2 regions of the Cellulomonas sp. P1_C4 genome follow, and region 1 is predicted to be linked to the other one. Evidence: predicted binding sites of a transcription regulator. Region 1 holds the regulator's gene; the other holds the start of a gene.
The links. Region 1 encodes LexA, which represses DNA repair genes until DNA is damaged. Its sites were predicted from a motif close to TCGAACANNTGTTCGA; they were not measured.
Positions count from the first base shown of each region.

Region 2: AC1DYZ_RS00720 (HNH endonuclease signature motif containing protein) is a predicted target of LexA. The motif match lies at 3,828-3,843, and genes of this name have one in related genera.

Region 1 is NZ_JBFUAI010000020.1:63,020-68,750, forward strand. Features, by position in the region: gene AC1DYZ_RS15905 (aldo/keto reductase) at 1-225, shown strand, start outside; gene AC1DYZ_RS15910 (S9 family peptidase) at 222-2,213, opposite strand; gene nrdR (transcriptional regulator NrdR) at 2,336-2,851, opposite strand; gene AC1DYZ_RS15920 (LysM peptidoglycan-binding domain-containing protein) at 3,283-3,684, opposite strand; gene AC1DYZ_RS15925 (hypothetical protein) at 3,683-3,862, shown strand; gene lexA (transcriptional repressor LexA) at 4,035-4,787, shown strand; gene AC1DYZ_RS15935 (L-lactate dehydrogenase) at 4,834-5,731, opposite strand, start outside.
Region 2 is NZ_JBFUAI010000001.1:157,992-170,144, forward strand. Features, by position in the region: gene AC1DYZ_RS00710 (zinc-dependent alcohol dehydrogenase family protein) at 1-681, shown strand, start outside; gene AC1DYZ_RS00715 (DMT family transporter) at 668-1,621, opposite strand; gene AC1DYZ_RS00720 (HNH endonuclease signature motif containing protein) at 2,177-3,787, opposite strand; gene purS (phosphoribosylformylglycinamidine synthase subunit PurS) at 4,367-4,621, shown strand; gene purQ (phosphoribosylformylglycinamidine synthase subunit PurQ) at 4,618-5,313, shown strand; gene AC1DYZ_RS00735 (GNAT family N-acetyltransferase) at 5,315-6,286, shown strand; gene AC1DYZ_RS00740 (LLM class flavin-dependent oxidoreductase) at 6,471-7,556, shown strand; gene AC1DYZ_RS00745 (NtaA/DmoA family FMN-dependent monooxygenase) at 7,566-8,942, shown strand; gene AC1DYZ_RS00750 (DUF1684 domain-containing protein) at 8,942-9,739, shown strand; gene AC1DYZ_RS00755 (hypothetical protein) at 9,736-10,053, opposite strand; gene AC1DYZ_RS00760 (pyridoxamine 5'-phosphate oxidase family protein) at 10,163-10,645, shown strand; gene AC1DYZ_RS00765 (DUF1345 domain-containing protein) at 10,650-11,261, opposite strand; gene AC1DYZ_RS00770 (O-succinylhomoserine sulfhydrylase) at 11,304-12,153, opposite strand, start outside.

The DNA.
Region 1 (5,731 bases):
GCCCGCGCCGGTGGTCGGACGCTGCCGCAGCTCGCGCTGGCCTGGGTGCTCCGCGACCCGCGCGTCACGTCCGTGCTGGTCGGCGCGCGCACCACCGACCAGCTCGACGAGAACCTCGCCGCCGTCGCACGTCCGCCGCTGACCGGCGACGAGATCGCGGCGATCGAGCCCCACGCCGTCGACGCCGGCATCAACCTGTGGGGCGTGCGCTCGAGCGACCGTTAGCCCACCGGCAGGTGCGTGTCCCACCAGCGCAGCACGTGCTCGAACCGGGCCCGACGGTGCTTCGGGTTCCCCGAGCGCGAGAGCTCGTGCCCCTCGCCCGGGAACAGCAGCAGCTCCGCCTCCACGCCGCGGCGCTTGAGCTCCACGAACCAGCGCTGCCCCTGCTCGACCGGGCAGCGCCAGTCCTGCTCGGAGTGGATGACCAGGGTCGGCGTGCGGACCGCGCCGACGTGGGCCATCGGCGACTGCGCCGCCACCCGTACCGCGCCGTCGTCGTCGGCGGTGTCCCCCAGGTAGGCGGTGCCGAAGAACCAGCCGATGTCGCTGGACCCGACGAAGCTCACCGGGTCGAGGAAGCCGCGCTCGACGATCGCCGCCACGAACCTGTCCGTGCGCGTGGTCAGCCACGCGGTGAGGTACCCGCCGTAGGAGCCGCCCATGACGCCGACCCGCTCGCCGTCGAGCGTGGGATCTTCGAGCGCCGCGCCGAGCAGAGCGAGGACGTCCTCGGTGTCGACGGTGCCGAAGCCGCCCTGGATGGCGAGCCCGTGGGCGCGTCCGTAGCCCGACGACCCGCGCGGGTTGCCGTACACCACCGCGTACCCGGCCTCGGCGAGTACCTGCACCTCGTCGAACAGCCCGTGCGTGTACTGGGCGAACGGACCACCGTGGATCATGAGGATCGTCGGGTGCGGTCCCGCGCCGAACCGCTCCGGGTCCGGCGTCACCACCCAGCCGTGCACCTCGTAGCCGTCCGCCGCGGTGGCCAGCAGCTCGGTGGGCACGCGCACGCGACCCGTCGCCCGCAGCGGCGCGGAGAGATCGGTGCGCACGTCGACGGCGCCGGTGCCCAGGTCCACCGACAGCACCTCGCCGGAGGACGCCGGTGACGAGGCGACGACGACCGCGCGCGCCGCGCCCGACGCCACCGCCGCGCCGGAGACGACGAACGTGCCCCCGACCAGCGTCGTCGCCGTGCCGTCGGACGAGACGCGCACCAGGTGCTGGGCACCGCGACGCTCGACGCCGACCACGGGGTCTCCGTCGACCTCGACGAGGACACCGGTGAGCTGGTCGGCGTCCGGGTCCGTGAGCCGCTCCGCCGGGCCGCCTGCCGCGCCGAGCGCGAGCCGGTACAGGCCCGTCTGCGCGGCGACGAAGTCCCGGCCGGTCGGGCCGAGGTCGCTCGCAAGAAGCCACAGCGTCGTCCCGTCCGACGAGGGCAGCACGGTCTCCACGCCGAGCGGGCTTCCCGCGTCAGCGTCCGTGACCGGGATCGGCGCCGCCGGGTCGCCGTCCGGGGAGGCGTCGACGAGCACCGCGTCGCTGCGCAGGTCCGACTCGCGCGTCGCGTGCCGGGCGGAGACGCCGACCAGGGCGTCGCCCGACGGCAGCCACCGCGCGCCGGACACGCCGACGTCCCCGGCCGTGAGAGCGACGGCGTCCGGCAGGTGCGCCGGCCGCTCGCCGTCGGTCGGGACGTCGACGACGAACACGTGCTGCGGGCGGTCGCGCAGGAAACCGGTGCCGTCGGAGCGATACTTCAGCTCGGTGATGTGCCGGGGATCCTCCGACCCCGGCTTGCCGTCCGCCTCGTAGCGACCGGGCTCGGGGACCCGGGCCACGAACGAGATCCGCGTGCCGTCGGGCGAGAACCGCGGCTCGGCGGCGCCCAGCGGCGCGTCGGTCAGCTGCACGGGTTCCCCGCCGGCGGACTCGACGAGGAACACCTGCGGCTTGCCGTCGGGCTCCGCGCGCAGGAACGTCACCCACCGGCCGTCGGCCGACACCTCGGGGGCCGTGTCCTGGTGGCCGCGGGTCAACGCACGGGGAGGCTGGTCACCGACGAGGTCGACGGACCAGAGGTGGCCGGTGTACTCGTCGCCGGTCAGGTCGGGCCGGACGACCGAGACGATGGCGCGGCTGCCGTCGGGAAGGACGGCGGGCGGACCGGGGACATGAAGGAGCTCGAGGTCACTGGGAAGCACCCGACGAACCTACGTGCTCCCGCCGACAGGCGGCGAGCCGTGCTCGAGCTCGTCAGGCCGTGCGGGCGACCTCGTCCTGCGGCGCTACGGTCTCGTCGAGCCCATCGCCGTTCTCGGTGCCGTCAGGTCGTGCGCGCGGCCTCGTCCTGCGGCTCGACGGTCTCGTCGGGCTCCTCGCGGTCCTCGGTGCCGTCACGCTCGGCACGCAGGACCGTGATCGCCGCCTCGAAGTCCTCCAGGGAGTCGAACGCCTGGTACACGCTGGCGAACCGCAGGTAGGCCACCTCGTCGAGCTCCCGCAGCGGCCCGAGGATGGCGAGCCCGATCTCGTAGGCGTCGATCTCCGCCGAGCCCGCGCTGCGCAAGGTTTCCTCGACCTTCTGAGCCAGGAGCGCGAGGTCGTCCTCGCTCACCGGGCGGCCCTGGCAGGCCTTGCGCACCCCACCCGCGATCTTCTCGCGGCTGAACGGTTCCGTGGCGCCGGACCGCTTGACCACCGACAGGCTGGCGGTCTCGACCGTGGTGAACCGACGGTTGCAGTGCGGGCACTGGCGCCGGCGTCGGATGGTCGACCCGTCGTCCGAGGTCCGCGAGTCGACGACCCGCGAGTCCGGGTGACGGCAGAACGGACAGTGCACCGTGATCCCCTTCGAGCTGGCACGCCCGGCCGAGAGGTCGGCCGGCGGCGATGGCGTCGGAACGCCCCCGTGACGCTAGGCCACGGTCTGCGACGGTGCAAGGTCGACCCGCGCCGGCAGAGAGGCTGCGTCGGCCCGGACACACGCCAGCGACGGAAGGAACGAAGAAGGACGCACGAAGGGCGGCCATCCAAGATGGCCGCCCTTCGCGGGGACGCCCCCGTCCCTTGTCACGGGCCGACTCGCCTCGGCGCCGCGCAATACTGCGGGTCAGAGCGAGATGCTCACGCACCCTGGGTCCCGCACCTCCGGCAAGCCCCCCAGCTCGCCTTGTGAGGTAAGGCTAACCTAGCAAGCGAGGTCGAGGGTGACAACCGCGTCGCCGGCAGGCTGCGCCCGACCTTCCCTCCGTCTGCCTGACCCGGTGGGCCTCAGCCCGCCGGGACGACGATGACCTGACCGGCCATGAGGCCGGCGTCGGGCAGCTCGTTGAGGCGGACCAGGTCGAACACCACGTCCCGGACATCCTCGGACGGGCCGGCGACCGACGCGGCGATCTCCCAGAGGGTCTCCCCCGGCTCGACCGTGTGCCGCACGACCTCCTGCGCGCCCACCGGACCGTCGGCGGCGGCGCGGCTGCCGAGCAGCGTCACGAGAGCGACAACCACGGCGGCAAGGACCCAGAGCACGGCGCGGCCGCGGGCGGTGAGGCGGAGGTGCGCCGCTGCAGGTCGACCGGCGTCAGACGCGCGGATCGCAGCCGCGGTCCGACGCGCGCCGGCCGTGCGGGCCGCGGTGCTCGGCCGTGTGCTCGGCGTCGCGAAGCTCGACATGCTCGGCAAGGTCGGCATCGCGGGTCCCATCACCATCGCGCTCATCAAGTCTCTCGTTTCCTGCTCGGCCCGGGCTCCCGGGGTACCGCTGATCGTCGAACGCCTGTTCGTCGAACGTCTGTACGATGTCTACCAGCATCCGGTGACACTGTCGAGACACGATCGAACAGATGTTTGATCTTCGGTCCCGACATCCCTAGGCTGGCGATGCAGCACAAGCGCACCACGAGCCACTGACACGCCCGCCCCGAGCTTCCCGTCGGCGCAGGTCAGGAGCCCGGGGACGCCGGTGGAGCAGGCGAGGAGGCGGAGCGGGCCGAGAGGCGGCCGCCCGACGGAGGAGGAGCGCAGTGACGGACTCACGGGACACGTCCCAGCCCGAGCAGGACCTGGCGACGATCCACGCGCTGCCGGACAGCGCGCCGGGTCCGGACGGCCTGACGGCGCGTCAGCGGCTGGTGCTCGACACGATCCGGTCGTCGGTCGAGTCCCGCGGGTACCCGCCGAGCATGCGAGAGATCGGCGAGGCCGTCGGTCTGACCAGCCCGTCCAGCGTCAAGCACCAGCTCACGGCGCTCGAGCGCAAGGGCTACCTGCGCCGGGACCCCAACCGCCCCCGCGCCATCGAGGTCGTGCACGCGGACGACTCGCGCGGCGTCGGCACCTGGACCGCGCCCGACGGCAGCCGCTCCCACTTCCCGGACCAGGCCGACGGCGAGCGGATGCCGGCCCCGTCCTACGTCCCCGTCGTCGGTCGGATCGCGGCGGGCGGCCCCATCCTCGCCGAGCAGGTGGTGGAGGACGTCTTCCCACTCCCCCGCCAGCTGGTCGGGGACGGCGACCTGTTCCTGCTCAAGGTCGCGGGCGACTCGATGATCGACGCCGCGATCTGCGACGGCGACTGGGTCGTGGTCCGTCGGCAGCCCGTCGCCGAGCAGGGCGAGATCGTCGCGGCCATGATCGACGGCGAGGCCACGGTCAAGACGCTCAAGCGCATCGACGGCCACGTCTGGCTCATGCCGCACAACCCGGCGTACTCGCCGATCCCCGGCGACGAGTCGACCATCCTCGGCCGCGTCGTCAGCGTGCTGCGCAGCCTCTGACGCACCTGCCGGGCCACCCTCCGACGAGGGCGGCCCGGCAGGTCACTCAGAACCCGAACTGCCGCGCGACCGAGCGCACCGCATCGGCCGACTTCCGCAGGCCCGCGAGCTCGTCCCTGGACAGCGGCACCGGGAGGCGTTCGCCCACGCCGTGCGCTCCGACGATGGCGGGAACCGACAGGCACACGTCGCTGATGCCGTGGAAGTCGTCGAGCAACGACGAGACGGGAAGGACCCGGCCCTCGTCCTTGACGATGGCCTCGATGATCCGCGACCCGGCCAGCGCGACCGCGTAGTTCGTCGCGCCCTTGCCCTCGATGATCCGGTAGGCGGACTCGACGACCTCGCGGGTGATGCTCTCCCGGACGTCGGCCGTGAGCGGGCCGGAGCCGCCCGCCCCGGTCCACTCGAGCAGCGGGACGGACCCGATGCTGGCGGACCCCCAGAGCGGGAGCTCCGTGTCGCCGTGCTCGCCGGCGATGTAGGCGTGCACGTTCTGCACGGCGACGCCCGTGTGCTGCGCGATGAGGTAGCGCAGCCGCGAGGAGTCCAGCACGGTGCCCGAGCCGAAAAGCTGGGCCGGCGGCAGGCCGGAGATCTGCAGCGCCGCGTAGGTGACGACGTCGACGGGGTTGGTCACCATCACGTAGACCGCCTCGGGCGCGACCTCCACCAGCGCCGGGAGCACCTTGCGGACCAGCCCGATGGTCGCTTCCGCGAGCTCGAGCCGGGACTGCCCCGGCTTCTGCTTCGCACCCGCCGTGAACATCACGACGTCCGCGTCCGCGCACACGGCGATGTCGTCGGAACCCACGACCTGCGCCATCGGCATGAACTGGATGCCGTGCCCGAGGTCGAGCGCCTCCGCCTCGACCTTCGCCGCGTTGATGTCGTACAGGGCCACCGAGCGGGCGGCCCCGCGCATCAGCGCGGCGTACGCCATC
Region 2 (12,153 bases), on a different contig from region 1:
GCGGAGCTCGTCGCTCTCCACCACGCCGACGTCAACCTGGTCCGCCTCCCGGCCGGCATGTCACCGGTGACCGCCGCGGGGCTCGGCTGCCGGTTCGCCACCGCCTACCGCGCCGTCGCCGTCCACGGTCGCCCCGGTCCCGGCGACTGGGTCGCTGTGCACGGCTGCGGCGGCGTGGGGCTCTCCGCCGTGATGATCACCGCTGCCGCCGGGGCGAAGGTCCTCGCCGTCGACGTCGCTCCAGCCGCGCGCGCGGCGGCGCTCGAGATGGGCGCGACCGTGGTCCTCGACGGGTCCGGCGACGTCGGTGCCCAGGTTCACGCCGTGACCGGCGGGGGAGCCGCCGTGTCCATCGACGCGCTGGGCAGCCGGGAGACCGCCGCCGCCTCGATCCTGTCGCTTCGCCGCCGCGGTCGGCACGTCCAGGTTGGCCTCCTGCTGGGTGTCGATGCCGACCCATCGCTCCCGATGGGTCGCGTCATCGGCTGGGAGCTCGAGATCTACGGCAGCCACGGCATGGCGGCGCACGAGTACCCCGCGATGCTCGCCCGGATTGCGTCGGGGGAGCTGGACCCGTCCCGCCTGGTGGGCCGCACGATCCCGCTCGCCGACGCCCCCGCAGCCCTCGCCGCCCTGAGCGCGGGTTCCGCCGGCCCGGGCATGACGGTCATCGTTCCTTGACGAGGTCCACCGTGTCTCCGGTCGGCTCCGGCGCGGCGACCGCGGCCGTCCGCCGCCGGGCCGCTCCCCGCTGCGTCAGAGCGACGCCGGCGAGGACCACCGCCCCGCCGACAGGCTCGTACCAGTGCAGTCCCTCGTGCAGGACGAGCACGCCGAGCGTCGTGGACACGAGCGGGATCACGTAGGTGACGCTCGCCGTCACCGTGGCACCGGCGATCGCGAGCACCCGCCAGAAGAGCACGTAGGCCAACCCGGTCCCGCCGAGCCCGAGCGCGAGCAGCGCGAGCGCGGGTGCGGGCGCGAGCGGCCCGGCCAGCGGTGTCGAGACGGCGAACGGCAGGATCACCAGCGCGCCGACCGCGAGCTGTATCGCCGGCAGCGCCACGTTCGACAGCCCCGTGCTGGTCAGCCGCCGGCGGCTCCACGCGTTGCCCAGCCCGTAGCAGAACGTGGCCCCGAGCAGCATGAGCCCGCCCGCCAGGTCGATCGCGCCGGAGTCCCACACCCCGAGCAGCACCGCGATCCCGGCGAACCCGATGACCAGGCCGCCCACCTGCACCCGGTCCGGCCGCTCCGCCGGCAGCAGGATCGCCACGAACACCGCCGTGAACAGGGGAGTTGTCGCGTTGACGAGCCCGGCGAGCACCGAGCTGACCCGCTGCTCGGCGAGGGCGAAGAGCACGAACGGGATCGCCGTCATCACCGCGCCCACCACGACGAAGTCGCCGATCCGCCGCCGCTCGACCCTGACCTTCTCGCGCCTGACCAGCAGGATCAGCCCGAGCATGGCGAACCCGACGACGATCCGCCCGAAGGCGACCTGCGTCGGCGCGAACGTCTGCAGCGCCGTCGCGATGAACAGGAAGCTGCATCCCCACAGTGCCGCGAGCAGCAGGTACGGGCCGATCCAGCCGCTCGTCGAGGGTGCGGCAGAACTCATGGGCGCATCCTCTCCCGCCGCACTGGCATCCCTGACCATCCCTCCATGCCCATCACACCCTTCTTCGGTCGAGCGCCGCCGCGGGATTGAGCCGTCACCGACGTGCGGTCCCTCGAGGCGGACCCCATCGGTCGACGGCGGCCGCAGATCGGGCCCGTGCCCGCTTCAGGGGTCCGTCGCCCAGTGAAGGTGATACCTCTGTAGACGCCGATCGGGCAGGGAGTGTGAGCCCACCTCGACATCTGGCGGGCTCGATGACTTCGCGCCTCGGAGGGCTCCTGCGCGGAAATCGCGCGCGGACTGTGCGTGCCGGGTCGTCGAGCGCGCCATGGAGGCCACCGTTGGAGGAGAGAGCCGCAAACGAGCGTCGCTAGGCATCCTGGAAGGGCTGGCCGCAGAGGGCGGCGGCAGAAGGCTGAGCCGCCGGCGGCGTGTCAGAAGGGGGGCGCCCGAGCGACGCCGTCGTCGTCGAAAGGTGGTCGCTGAAGAGTCGCGTCAGAAGGGCCGGGCGCGCGAGCGACGTCTTCGTCAGAAGGCGGTCGCCGAAGAGTCACGTCAGAAGGGCGGGTCGCCGAGGTCTGCGGGTGGCGGTGGTGGCGGTCGGTGTTCGAGCGCTTTGGGGCTGACGTAGACCGGGATGGGGTGGCGGGCGTAGGTCAGTCCGTGCCGGTCGGTCCAGGTGGAGACCCCGGTGGCGGGGTTGTAGGTGACGTTCCACCAGCCTTCGGTTTTGGCTTGGTGGTGGTGCTTGCACAAGGCGTGCAGGTTCGCGTCGCAGGTCTGCGGGTCGTGCCCGTCGAGACCGGTCTGCGGGTCGTGCCCGTGGGAGTCGGCGTGTGGTGCGCCCGCGCCCGGGGAGGGTGGTCGGTGGTGGTCGTAGGGGATGCGGTGGTCGATCTCGCAGCGGGTGGCGGGTTGGCGGCAGCCGGGGAAGGTGCAGGTCACGTCCCGGGCCTGGATGGTGCGGGTCATGTCCGCACCGGGCCGGTAGGACTCGGTGCCCACCGAGCAGACCTGCCCGGTGTTCGGGTCGGTCAGGACCCTGCGCCAGGTGGCGTCTTGGGCGAGCTCGCGGGCGACCTGCGCCGGGATCGGCCCGTAGGACCCGAGGAACCCGGGGGCGTCGTCCAGGCCGAGCAGGGTGGTCGCGGCGACGGAGAGTTGGAGCGCGGCGCGTTGCCCGTGCCGGGTCGGCAGCGGGGTCCCGTCGGGGGTGGTCTGGCGGTCCAGGATGCCGGTGAACACGTCGCTGAACGCGTCCGCGCGGCGTTGATCGACCGTGCGGGTGTCTCCGTCGATGCCGGCGTGCCCGGCGAGGGCGTCGATGGCGGTGAACGCGGCGGTCGCCTCGGCGGCGGGTAGGTAGGCGACCAGCCGGGCCATCGCATCCGGCGCCAGCACCAGCTCGACCGCACGCCGGTCCCGTTCGGCGACTCGTCGCTTCTCCGCGACGCCGGGGTTCAACGCGATGAGCGCGGCGCGTACGTGTCGGGTCAGCTGCGGGGCGGTCATCTCACCCGCGCGATCGACCGCGTCGGCGACCACCCGTTCACGGTCGCTGAGGGGTACGTCTGCGCCTGCCTTGCTCAGCTCGTCCAGGATCACGTCGACCTTGCGCGCCTCCACGGCGCCGGCCGCCCACGCGTCGCCCAGGGCGGGGTGCTGGGCGGCGCCCCAGGCGCGCAGGAACACGAGCTCCGCGGCCCGCTTCGTGCACACCAGGGCGCACGCGAGCTCATCGGGCACGTGCCGCAACGCATCCGGGGTCCGGGCACCGAGCTCCCGGGCGAACGACCCCTGCAGGGCTTGCAGCATGGTGATCGCCTGCTGCGACGCCGCCACCGCGTTGACCAGGGCCGCCCCAGACACGTCAGCGACCGGCACCGCGGCCAGCATCGCCACCAGATCGGCGACGTCGACGCCGGGCAGCGGGAAGTCCTCCACTGCAGCCAGATCGATCACCCGCGCACCGAGCTGAGCCTCCGGTGCGGCATCGGGGCGCCCGCCGTGCCCGGAGTCCGCCCACATCAGCGCGGACGACAGTGGTGCGGCGGGGATCGAGTCCGGAGATGACAAAGCCAGAGCGGGCGCCATCGCCGTGGCGCCGCGGACGGGCGCGTTCACAACGAGGTCATCGACCAGGAGATCGCCGAGTACCGCCGTCACTGCCGCCACCTCTCGCCGCGTGAGCCATTCGATCCGGACATAGAACAAATGTACGACCGACCACTGACATTCACTCTTGACCACGACAAATGCGATCCCCAGGCGCGGCGGGAGTAAGTAGCGCAGCCGTCCGAGTCCAAGGCGGCGGTTCTCGCCCCCTGGTCGGTAGTCGGTAGTCGGTAGTCGGCAGTCGGTAGTTGGAGAACGGTCACCGCCCGCGTCCGTATGGGCCAGCCGGCGAGGGCTCGCCCCCTGGTAGGTGGCCAGCAGTCGGGAGAACGGACCCCCGCCCGCGCCCGTTGGGCCAGCTGGCGGGGGCTCGCCCCCTGGTCGGTGGCCAGCAGTCGGCAGAACGGGCGCGTCGGCCCGTGTCGGTATGGGCAGGCGAGCCCGCGGGGTCCCGACGACCTCGCCGCGGCGGACGTCCTCCACACCGCCCTCACGGGCCAAGCCCCGCCGGTCGACGGGGTTCATCGAGAGACCCGTGGCCACCGACTGAACGCCTGCGCAGAGGCGCCCCGCTCACTCGCTAGAATCGCCGCGACCCCCCACCGCCGCGCGAACACCTGGAGCCCTTTCGTGGGACGAGTCGTCGTCGATGTCATGCCGAAGCCCGAGATCCTCGACCCCCAGGGCAAGGCCGTCGCCGGCGCCCTGCCGCGGCTCGGGTTCGGGCAGTTCGCGTCCGTCCGCCAGGGCAAGCGGTTCGAGCTCGAGGTCGACGGGCCGGTGACCGAGGAGATCCTCGCGGCGGCCCGCGCGGCCGGCGAGCAGGTGCTGTCCAACCCGGTGATCGAGGACGTGGTCGCGGTGTACGAGGACAACCAGGCATGACGCGCATCGGCGTCGTCACCTTCCCCGGCACGCTGGACGACCGCGACGCAGCGCGCGCGGTCCGCCTCGCGGGCGCCGAGGCCGTCTCCCTCTGGCACGGCGACGCGGACCTGCACGGGGTCGACGCCGTCGTCCTGCCCGGCGGCTTCTCGTACGGCGACTACCTGCGCGCGGGCGCCATCAGCCGGTTCGCGCCGGTCATGGGCGAGATTGTCGACGCGGCGAACAAGGGCCTGCCGGTCCTCGGCATCTGCAACGGCTTCCAGGTGCTCACCGAAGCCCACCTGCTGCCCGGCTCGATGATCAAGAACGACCACCTGCACTTCGTCTGCCGCGAGCAGGTCCTCTCGGTCGACAACGTCGACACGGCCTGGACCCGCGACTACACGGCGGGGGAGCACATCACGATCCCGCTGAAGAACCAGGACGGGCAGTACGTCGCCGACGAGCACACGCTCGACGAGCTCGAGGGCGAGGGCCGCGTGGTCTTCCGCTACCAGGGCTGGAACCCCAACGGCTCCCGCCGCGGCATCGCCGGCATCTCGAACGCCGCGGGCAACGTGGTCGGCCTCATGCCGCACCCGGAGCACGCGGTCGAGCAGGGCTTCGGCCCCGACGGCGCCCAGGGGCCCCGCACGGGCACCGACGGCCTGCGCTTCTTCACGTCCGTGCTGAAGGCGCTGGTCGGCTGAGTTGAGCACGACCCTCGCCCTGGTCGGCTGGGACGACCCCGACGCCGCGCGCCTGCGCACCGCCCAGCAGGACGAGCTCCGGGACCTCTACGGCGAGGACGACATCGGCCACACGATGACGGGCGAGAGCATCCTCGCGATGGTTCTCCTGCGCGTCGACGGTGAGCCGGTGGCGTGCGGCGCGATCCGCGACGCCTCCGACGAGGGTCTCGGCGACGGCGTCGGCGAGCTCAAGCGCATGTTCGTCGTCCCCGACGCGCGAGGCCGCGGGTACTCCCGCGCGGTGCTCACGGAGCTCGAGGACATCGCGCGGAGCAAGGGGCTGCAGCGGCTCGTCCTGGAGACCGGCGTGCTGCAGTCGCAGGCGATCGGGCTGTACCTGTCCGCCGGCTACCACTCGATGGACAACTTCGGGGAGTACGCGACCGAGACGGCGTCGCGCTGCTTCACCAAGGACCTCGACCGTCAGCCGCGCGAGCGCCGCACGGCACCGCGCCCCCCGATCGAGCTGGCCCGCGTCCCGTGGACCGACGAGGACGCCACGGCCCTGCGCAAGGAGATGTTCGCCGACGGTGGCATCCGCTACCCCGAGTTCGACGCGCCCGAGTCCTACGAGGCCTACGACGCCGAGACCGGCGTCGGCATGCTCTCCACGGTCGTCGCACGCATCGACGGCCGAGCGGTCGGCTGCGCCTCGCTGCGCACCACGGGCGACGGCTTCCCGGAGGGCTCCGGCGAGCTCAAGAAGGTCTGGGTGGCCGACGAGGCCCGCGGCACCGGCGTGGCCCGCGCGCTGCTCGCGGCGATCGAGGACGATGCCCGCGCGCACGGCCTGACCAGCGTCGTCCTGCAGACGGGCATCCGGCAGCCGGAGGCCGTCACGCTGTACCGCACCGCCGGCTACCGGCCCGTGCCGCCGTTCGCCCCCTACGCGGACGACTTCCTCTCGCTGTGCTTCGCGAAGGACATCTGAACACCCGTCTCACATCGCGGGAACTTCCGACCGAACCCTGGTCAGAGCGTCGACTCGTTCTTACCTTGTGCGCGCCATCCCGAGCGACCGAGAGACCTGGCTCGTCGACGTCGCAGCAACCCCCCGGCCACCTGGGTGCGGGTGCTCCTGCCAGGACCGATGCGCCCGACGACCGGAAGACACGATGACCCTCCCTGACACGTTCCCCGTCGCTGTCGAGCTGACGGCCGCGGGCCTCCACCCCGCCGCCTGGCGCCTGCACCCGACCGACCCCTTCGCGGCACAGCACTGGGTCCGCCTCGCGCGGGCGGCCGAGAGCGCCGGCGCCACGTTCGTGATCGTCGACGACTCGGCCGCGCCGCCCGTCGAGCGCCCCGGCGCCCTCGTCGGCGGCCTGGACGCCGTGGGCGTCGCCGCCCTCCTCGGCCCGCTGACCGATCGCGTGGGTCTCGCGCCCGTCGTGCCGGTCACCTACCGCGAGCCGTTCCACGTGGGCAAGGAGATCCAGACGATCGACCACGTGAGCCTGGGCCGCGCGGCGGTGCAGGTCGATGTGGCTGCGCCCGCGGGCGACAGCGGCGCGGGCGCCGAGGCGCTGCGGTACGACGAGCGCGTGCCGCGTGACGTGGCGGCGCTGTGGCGCGAGGCCGACGACGTGCTCGAGGTGCTGGGGCGGCTCTGGGACAGCTGGGAGGACGACGCGATCGTCCTCGACGCCGAGCACGACCGGTACATCGACCGCACCCGCGTGCACGCCATCGAGTTCAGCGGCGAGTTCTTCTCGGTGCAGGGCGCCTCGATCACCCCCCGCTCGCCGCAGGGCCGCCCGGTCGTGATCGTCCGCGGCGACGAGCCGCACGCCCGCGAGGTCGCCGCACGCCGTGCGGACATCGTGCGGGTTGCCGACGAGGCGACCGTGCCGCTCGTGCGGGCGGCCGCGGCGGAGGCCGGACGCGAGGTGATCGTGCTGCTCGACGTGGACGTCCTGCTCGGCACGTCCGACGACGACGCCCGCGCACGCCTCGCGGCGCTCGACGCCCTCGAGCCGTGGACCACGGACGCGATCGTGGCCGGCCCGCAGACCGCGTCGACGACCCTGGCGGCGCTCGTCGAGAGCTCCGGCGCCGACGGCCTGACCATCCGCCCGCTGGCCCTCGCGAGCGACCTCCCGCTGCTCGGCGCCGCGATCACCCCCGTGGAGCAGAGGACGAGCCTGCGCGACTCCCTCGGCCTGCCCCGCCCCACCAGCCGCTACGCGGCCGCTCGCTAAGGACCCCCGATGCCCAAGCAGATCCACCTCGCCGCGCACTTCCCCGGCGTCAACCACCACACCGTCTGGACCGACCCGAGCCACCACGCCGACACGCAGTCGTCGTTCGCGTCGTTCCAGCACCTGGCCGCCACCGCCGAGCGCGGGCTGTTCGACTTCGTGTTCCTCGCCGAGGGTCTGCGCCTGCGCGAGCACCGCGGCCAGCTGGTCGACCAGGACGTCGTCGGCCGCCCGGACACCTACGCGGTCCTGGCCGCGCTGGCCGGCGTCACGTCGAGAGTCGGCCTCGCCGGCACTATCAACGCGACCTTCAACGACCCGTACGAGCTCGCCCGCCAGTTCGCGACGCTCGACCACCTCTCGGCGGGCCGCGCCGCGTGGAACGTCGTGACCTCGTCGGACGCCTTCCACGGCGCGAACTTCCGTCGCGGCGGGTACCTCGCCTACGAGGACCGGTACGAGCGTGCGCGCGAGGTCGTCGAGACCGCCCGTGCCCTGTGGGACGCGTGGGCCGCCGACGCGGTCGTGGCCGACGCCGCGTCGGGCGAGTTCGTCCGCCCCGGCTCGCTGAGCACGATCCGCACGGGCGGCCGGCTGGTCGACATCGAGGCCACGCCGACGATCCCGCGCCCCCCGCAGGGTCACCCGGTCATCCTCCAGGCCGGCGACTCCGACGGCGGCCGCGAGCTCGCCGCACAGGTGGCCGACGCGGTCTTCTCCCGGCACAGCGAGCTCGCCGACGGCCAGGCGTTCTACACCGACGTCAAGGGCCGCCTCGCGAAGTACGGCCGACGCCCCGAGGACCTGCTGATCCTGCCGGGGGCGTCGTTCGTCCTGGGCGACACCGAGGCCGACGCCGAGGAGAGGCTGCGCGCGATCCAGCTCCAGCAGGTCCGGCCCAGCGTCGCGCGCTCGTTCGTCGAGCAGGTGTGGAACCGCGACCTGTCGGAGTACGACGTCGACGGCCCGCTGCCCGCCATCGACCCGCTGGTCGACGCCCCGTCGATCACGAAGGGCCGCGCCTCGCACTTCCGCGACCCGCTGGCCATCGCCAACCAGTGGCGTGAGCTGTCCGAGGCCAAGGGCCTGTCCATCCGCGAACTGGTCATCCGGGTGATCGGCCGCCACTCGTTCGTCGGCACGCCGGAGCGCGTGGCCGCCGAGATCGACCGGTACGTGCAGGAGGACGCCTCTGACGGCTTCATCCTCGTCCCGCACCTGACGCCGCACGGGCTCGACGAGTTCGTCGACCGCGTGGTCCCGCTGCTGCAGGAGCGGGGCTCGTTCCGCACGTCCTACGAGGGCTCGACCCTGCGCGAGCACCTCGGACTCCCGCCGGCCGACGCCTTCGGCCGCACCGCCGACGCCGATGTGAGGGCCAGCTGATGACGACCACGACCGAGCGCTCCGCCTTCGTCGCCGAGTGGGAGGACTGGCACGCCACCCGCGAGGCCTACTTCCGTCAGCCGCACGGCTGGGTGGCGATCACCGCGCTGCACTGGCTGTCCGCCGAGCCGCGCGAGCTCGCGGACGTCCCCGGGCTCTGGTCGGCGGACGGTGTCGTGCGCATCGAGGCGGTTGCCGACGACGGTCTCGTCCTCCCGGACGGCACGACCGTCGACGGCGTCGCGACGATCGACCCGGTCGAGGGTGCGCCTGGCCTGCAGGTCCGCGCGGGTGACCTTCTGCTCGAGGTCGCCCGCCGCACGGGCCACGCGATCGTCCGCGTGCACGACCCGGCCGCGCCGCACCTGGCCGCGTTCGAGGGCATCCCGGCGTACGCGCCGTCGGAGGACTGGGTGCTGACCGGCCGCTTCGAGCCCTTCGACGAGCCGCGGACGGTCACCACGGGGGCGGTCGTGGACGGGCTCGAGCACCACCACACCGCGGTCGGCACCGTGCAGTTCGAGGTCGCCGGGATCCCGCAGTCGCTCATCGTCTTCGACGGCGGCGCGCGTGGGCTCAGCGTGCTCTTCCGCGACGCGACCAGCGGCGTCACCACGTACCCGGCGTCGCGCACCCTCGCGCTCGGCCCGGTGGCGGACGACGGCACGGTCACGCTCGACCTCAACCGCGCGTCCAACCTGCCCTGCGGTCTCACGCAGTTCGCGACGTGCCCGATCCCGCCGCCGGAGAACGTGCTGACGGTCGCGGTCGAGGCCGGGGAGCAGTGGGTCCGCTAGCCCTTCGAGGCCCGCACGCGGGCGATCTCCGCGAACCGCATCCACTCGTCCTCGAGCGCGGCGGGCAGCGCGACCCAGTCGTAGAAAAGCCGTCCGCTGTCGCCGGGTGACCAGATCGTGACGCCGGGCAGCGCCAGCGCCTCGGCGTACTCGGCGCTGTCCCGGCCGAGCTTGACCACGAGGCGGTCGCCGCCCACGTGCCCGGCGAACATGGTCGAGCCCACCTTGAGGATCGGGCGGCCCATCATCTGCGCCCGCGTGGCGCCACGCGCGACGAGGTCGTCGGCGATCGCGTCGTAGTCGCTGTCCGTCATGGACCGAGCATCCCGCGCCCCTCCGACATGCGACAGCCGCGCAGCGTGCCTACGGTGGGCCGGCCGCCGCGGTCAGCAGCCCCGCGAGCGCGCCGCTCGAGGAGGACGCATGACGAACGAGGACCAGCAGGCCAAGGTCGCGGGACTGATCAAGGACGCGCGGATCGCGATGCTCACCACGGTGTCGGCGGACGGCTCGCTGGTGAGCCGGCCCATGGGTGTGCAGGACGTGGACTTCGACGGGGACCTGTGGTTCTTCGCCGAGGAGGGCAGCCACAAGGTGCACGAGGTCGAGGGCGGGAGCCCCGCCAACGCGGCCTTCTCGGACTCGACGGCCTGGGTCTCGGTCTCCGGTCGCGCCGAGGTGGTCCGCGACCGCGCCAAGATCGCGGAGCTGTGGGGCACCTCGGCCGAGGCCTGGTTCCCCGACGGTCCGGAGACGCCGGGCGTGGTCCTGGTCGTGCTCCGCGGCGAGACGGCGGAGTACTGGCACGCCAAGGGCGGCCGCCTGACGACGGCGTTCAGCCTGGTCAAGGCCAAGGTCACCGGCGAGCGCTACGACGGCGGCGAGAACGAGACCGTCCGGCTCTGAGCGGTCACATCGACGCGACGAGGTTGACCAGCAGCGCGATGATCACGGTCCCGAACAGGTAGCTGAGCAGCGCGTGCCCCAGCGCGGTGCGCCGCATCGCGGACGACCCGAGGTCGGTGTCGGAGATGGCGAAGCTCATGCCCACGGTGACGGCGACGTAGGCGAAGTCGGTGTACCGCGGCGCCTCCTGCATGTGGAAGTCGATGCCGCCGGCACCGTCGCTCAGGTACATCCGCGCGTACCGCAGCGCGAACACGGTGTGGATGGCGGCCCACGACGTCAGCACGCTGGCCAGCACCGCGATCGTCGGCAACAGCTGGCCGATCTCCTTCTCGACGAGCACGATCCCGACGCCCGCGAGCGTCACCACGGCGGCGGCGAGGACGACCGCGTGGGCGCCGAACCGCGTCGGCTCCTCCCGCGTGGCGTGCGACGCGGTGTCGTCGGGGCCCATCGACGAGATCGCCGCCCACGTCCACACGACGAAGACCGCGGCCACGGTCGCCCAGCCCGCCAGGATCGCGGCGACCGCCGACGACCAGCCGATGATGCCGGCGACGACGACCCCGGCCAGCACGCCGACCAGCAGGCGCACCAGTGACGACGAGTTGCTCACGCCGTCAGTGTTCCGCGCCGGACCGACGGGATCGGGGAGGCGTCAGCCGGCGAGTGTGTCGAGCGCCTGCGCGAGGTCGTCGATCAGGTCCGCCGGGTCCTCGAGGCCCACCGAGAGCCGGACGGTCGTCTCGGCGATGCCGACGGCCGCGCGTCCCTCAGGACCCAGCTTGCGGTGCGTGGTCGTCGCGGGGTGCGTGACCATCGACTTGGCGTCGCCGAGGTTGTTCGAGATGTCGACGATCCGCAGCGCGTCGAGCACGCCGAACGTGACCTTCTTGGCGACGTCGGGCTGCGCGCCCTCCGGCACCGCGAGGTTGAACGTCACGACGGTGCCCCCGCCGGACTGCTGCGCGAGCGCGAGCTCGTGCTGCGGGTGCGAGGGCAGGTACGGGTAGCGGACCAGCGAGACGCCGGGCTGCTGCTCGAGCCACGTGGCCACCTGCAGCGCCGACGCCGTCTGGTGCCGCACACGCAGCGACAGCGTCTCCAGGCCCTTGAGCAGCACCCACGCGTTGAACGCCGACAGCGACGGGCCGGTGTTGCGGATCAGGGTCTGCACGGGACCGTGCACGTACTCGTCGGTGCCCAGGATCGCGCCGCCGAGCACGCGGCCCTGCCCGTCGATGTGCTTGGTCGCGGAGTACACGATGACGTCCGCGCCGAGCTCGAGCGGGCGGGAGAGCACGGGCGTGGCGAAGACGTTGTCGACGATCACGGTCGCGCCCGCGGCGTGCGCGAGCCGGCTGACCGCGCCGATGTCGACCAGGTCCTGCATCGGGTTGGACGGCGTCTCGAAGAACACCACGTCCGCCGGCGTCGACAGCGCCTCCTCCCACTGCGACAGCTCGTGGCCGTCGACGTAGTCGGTGCGCACCCCCCACTTGGCCAGG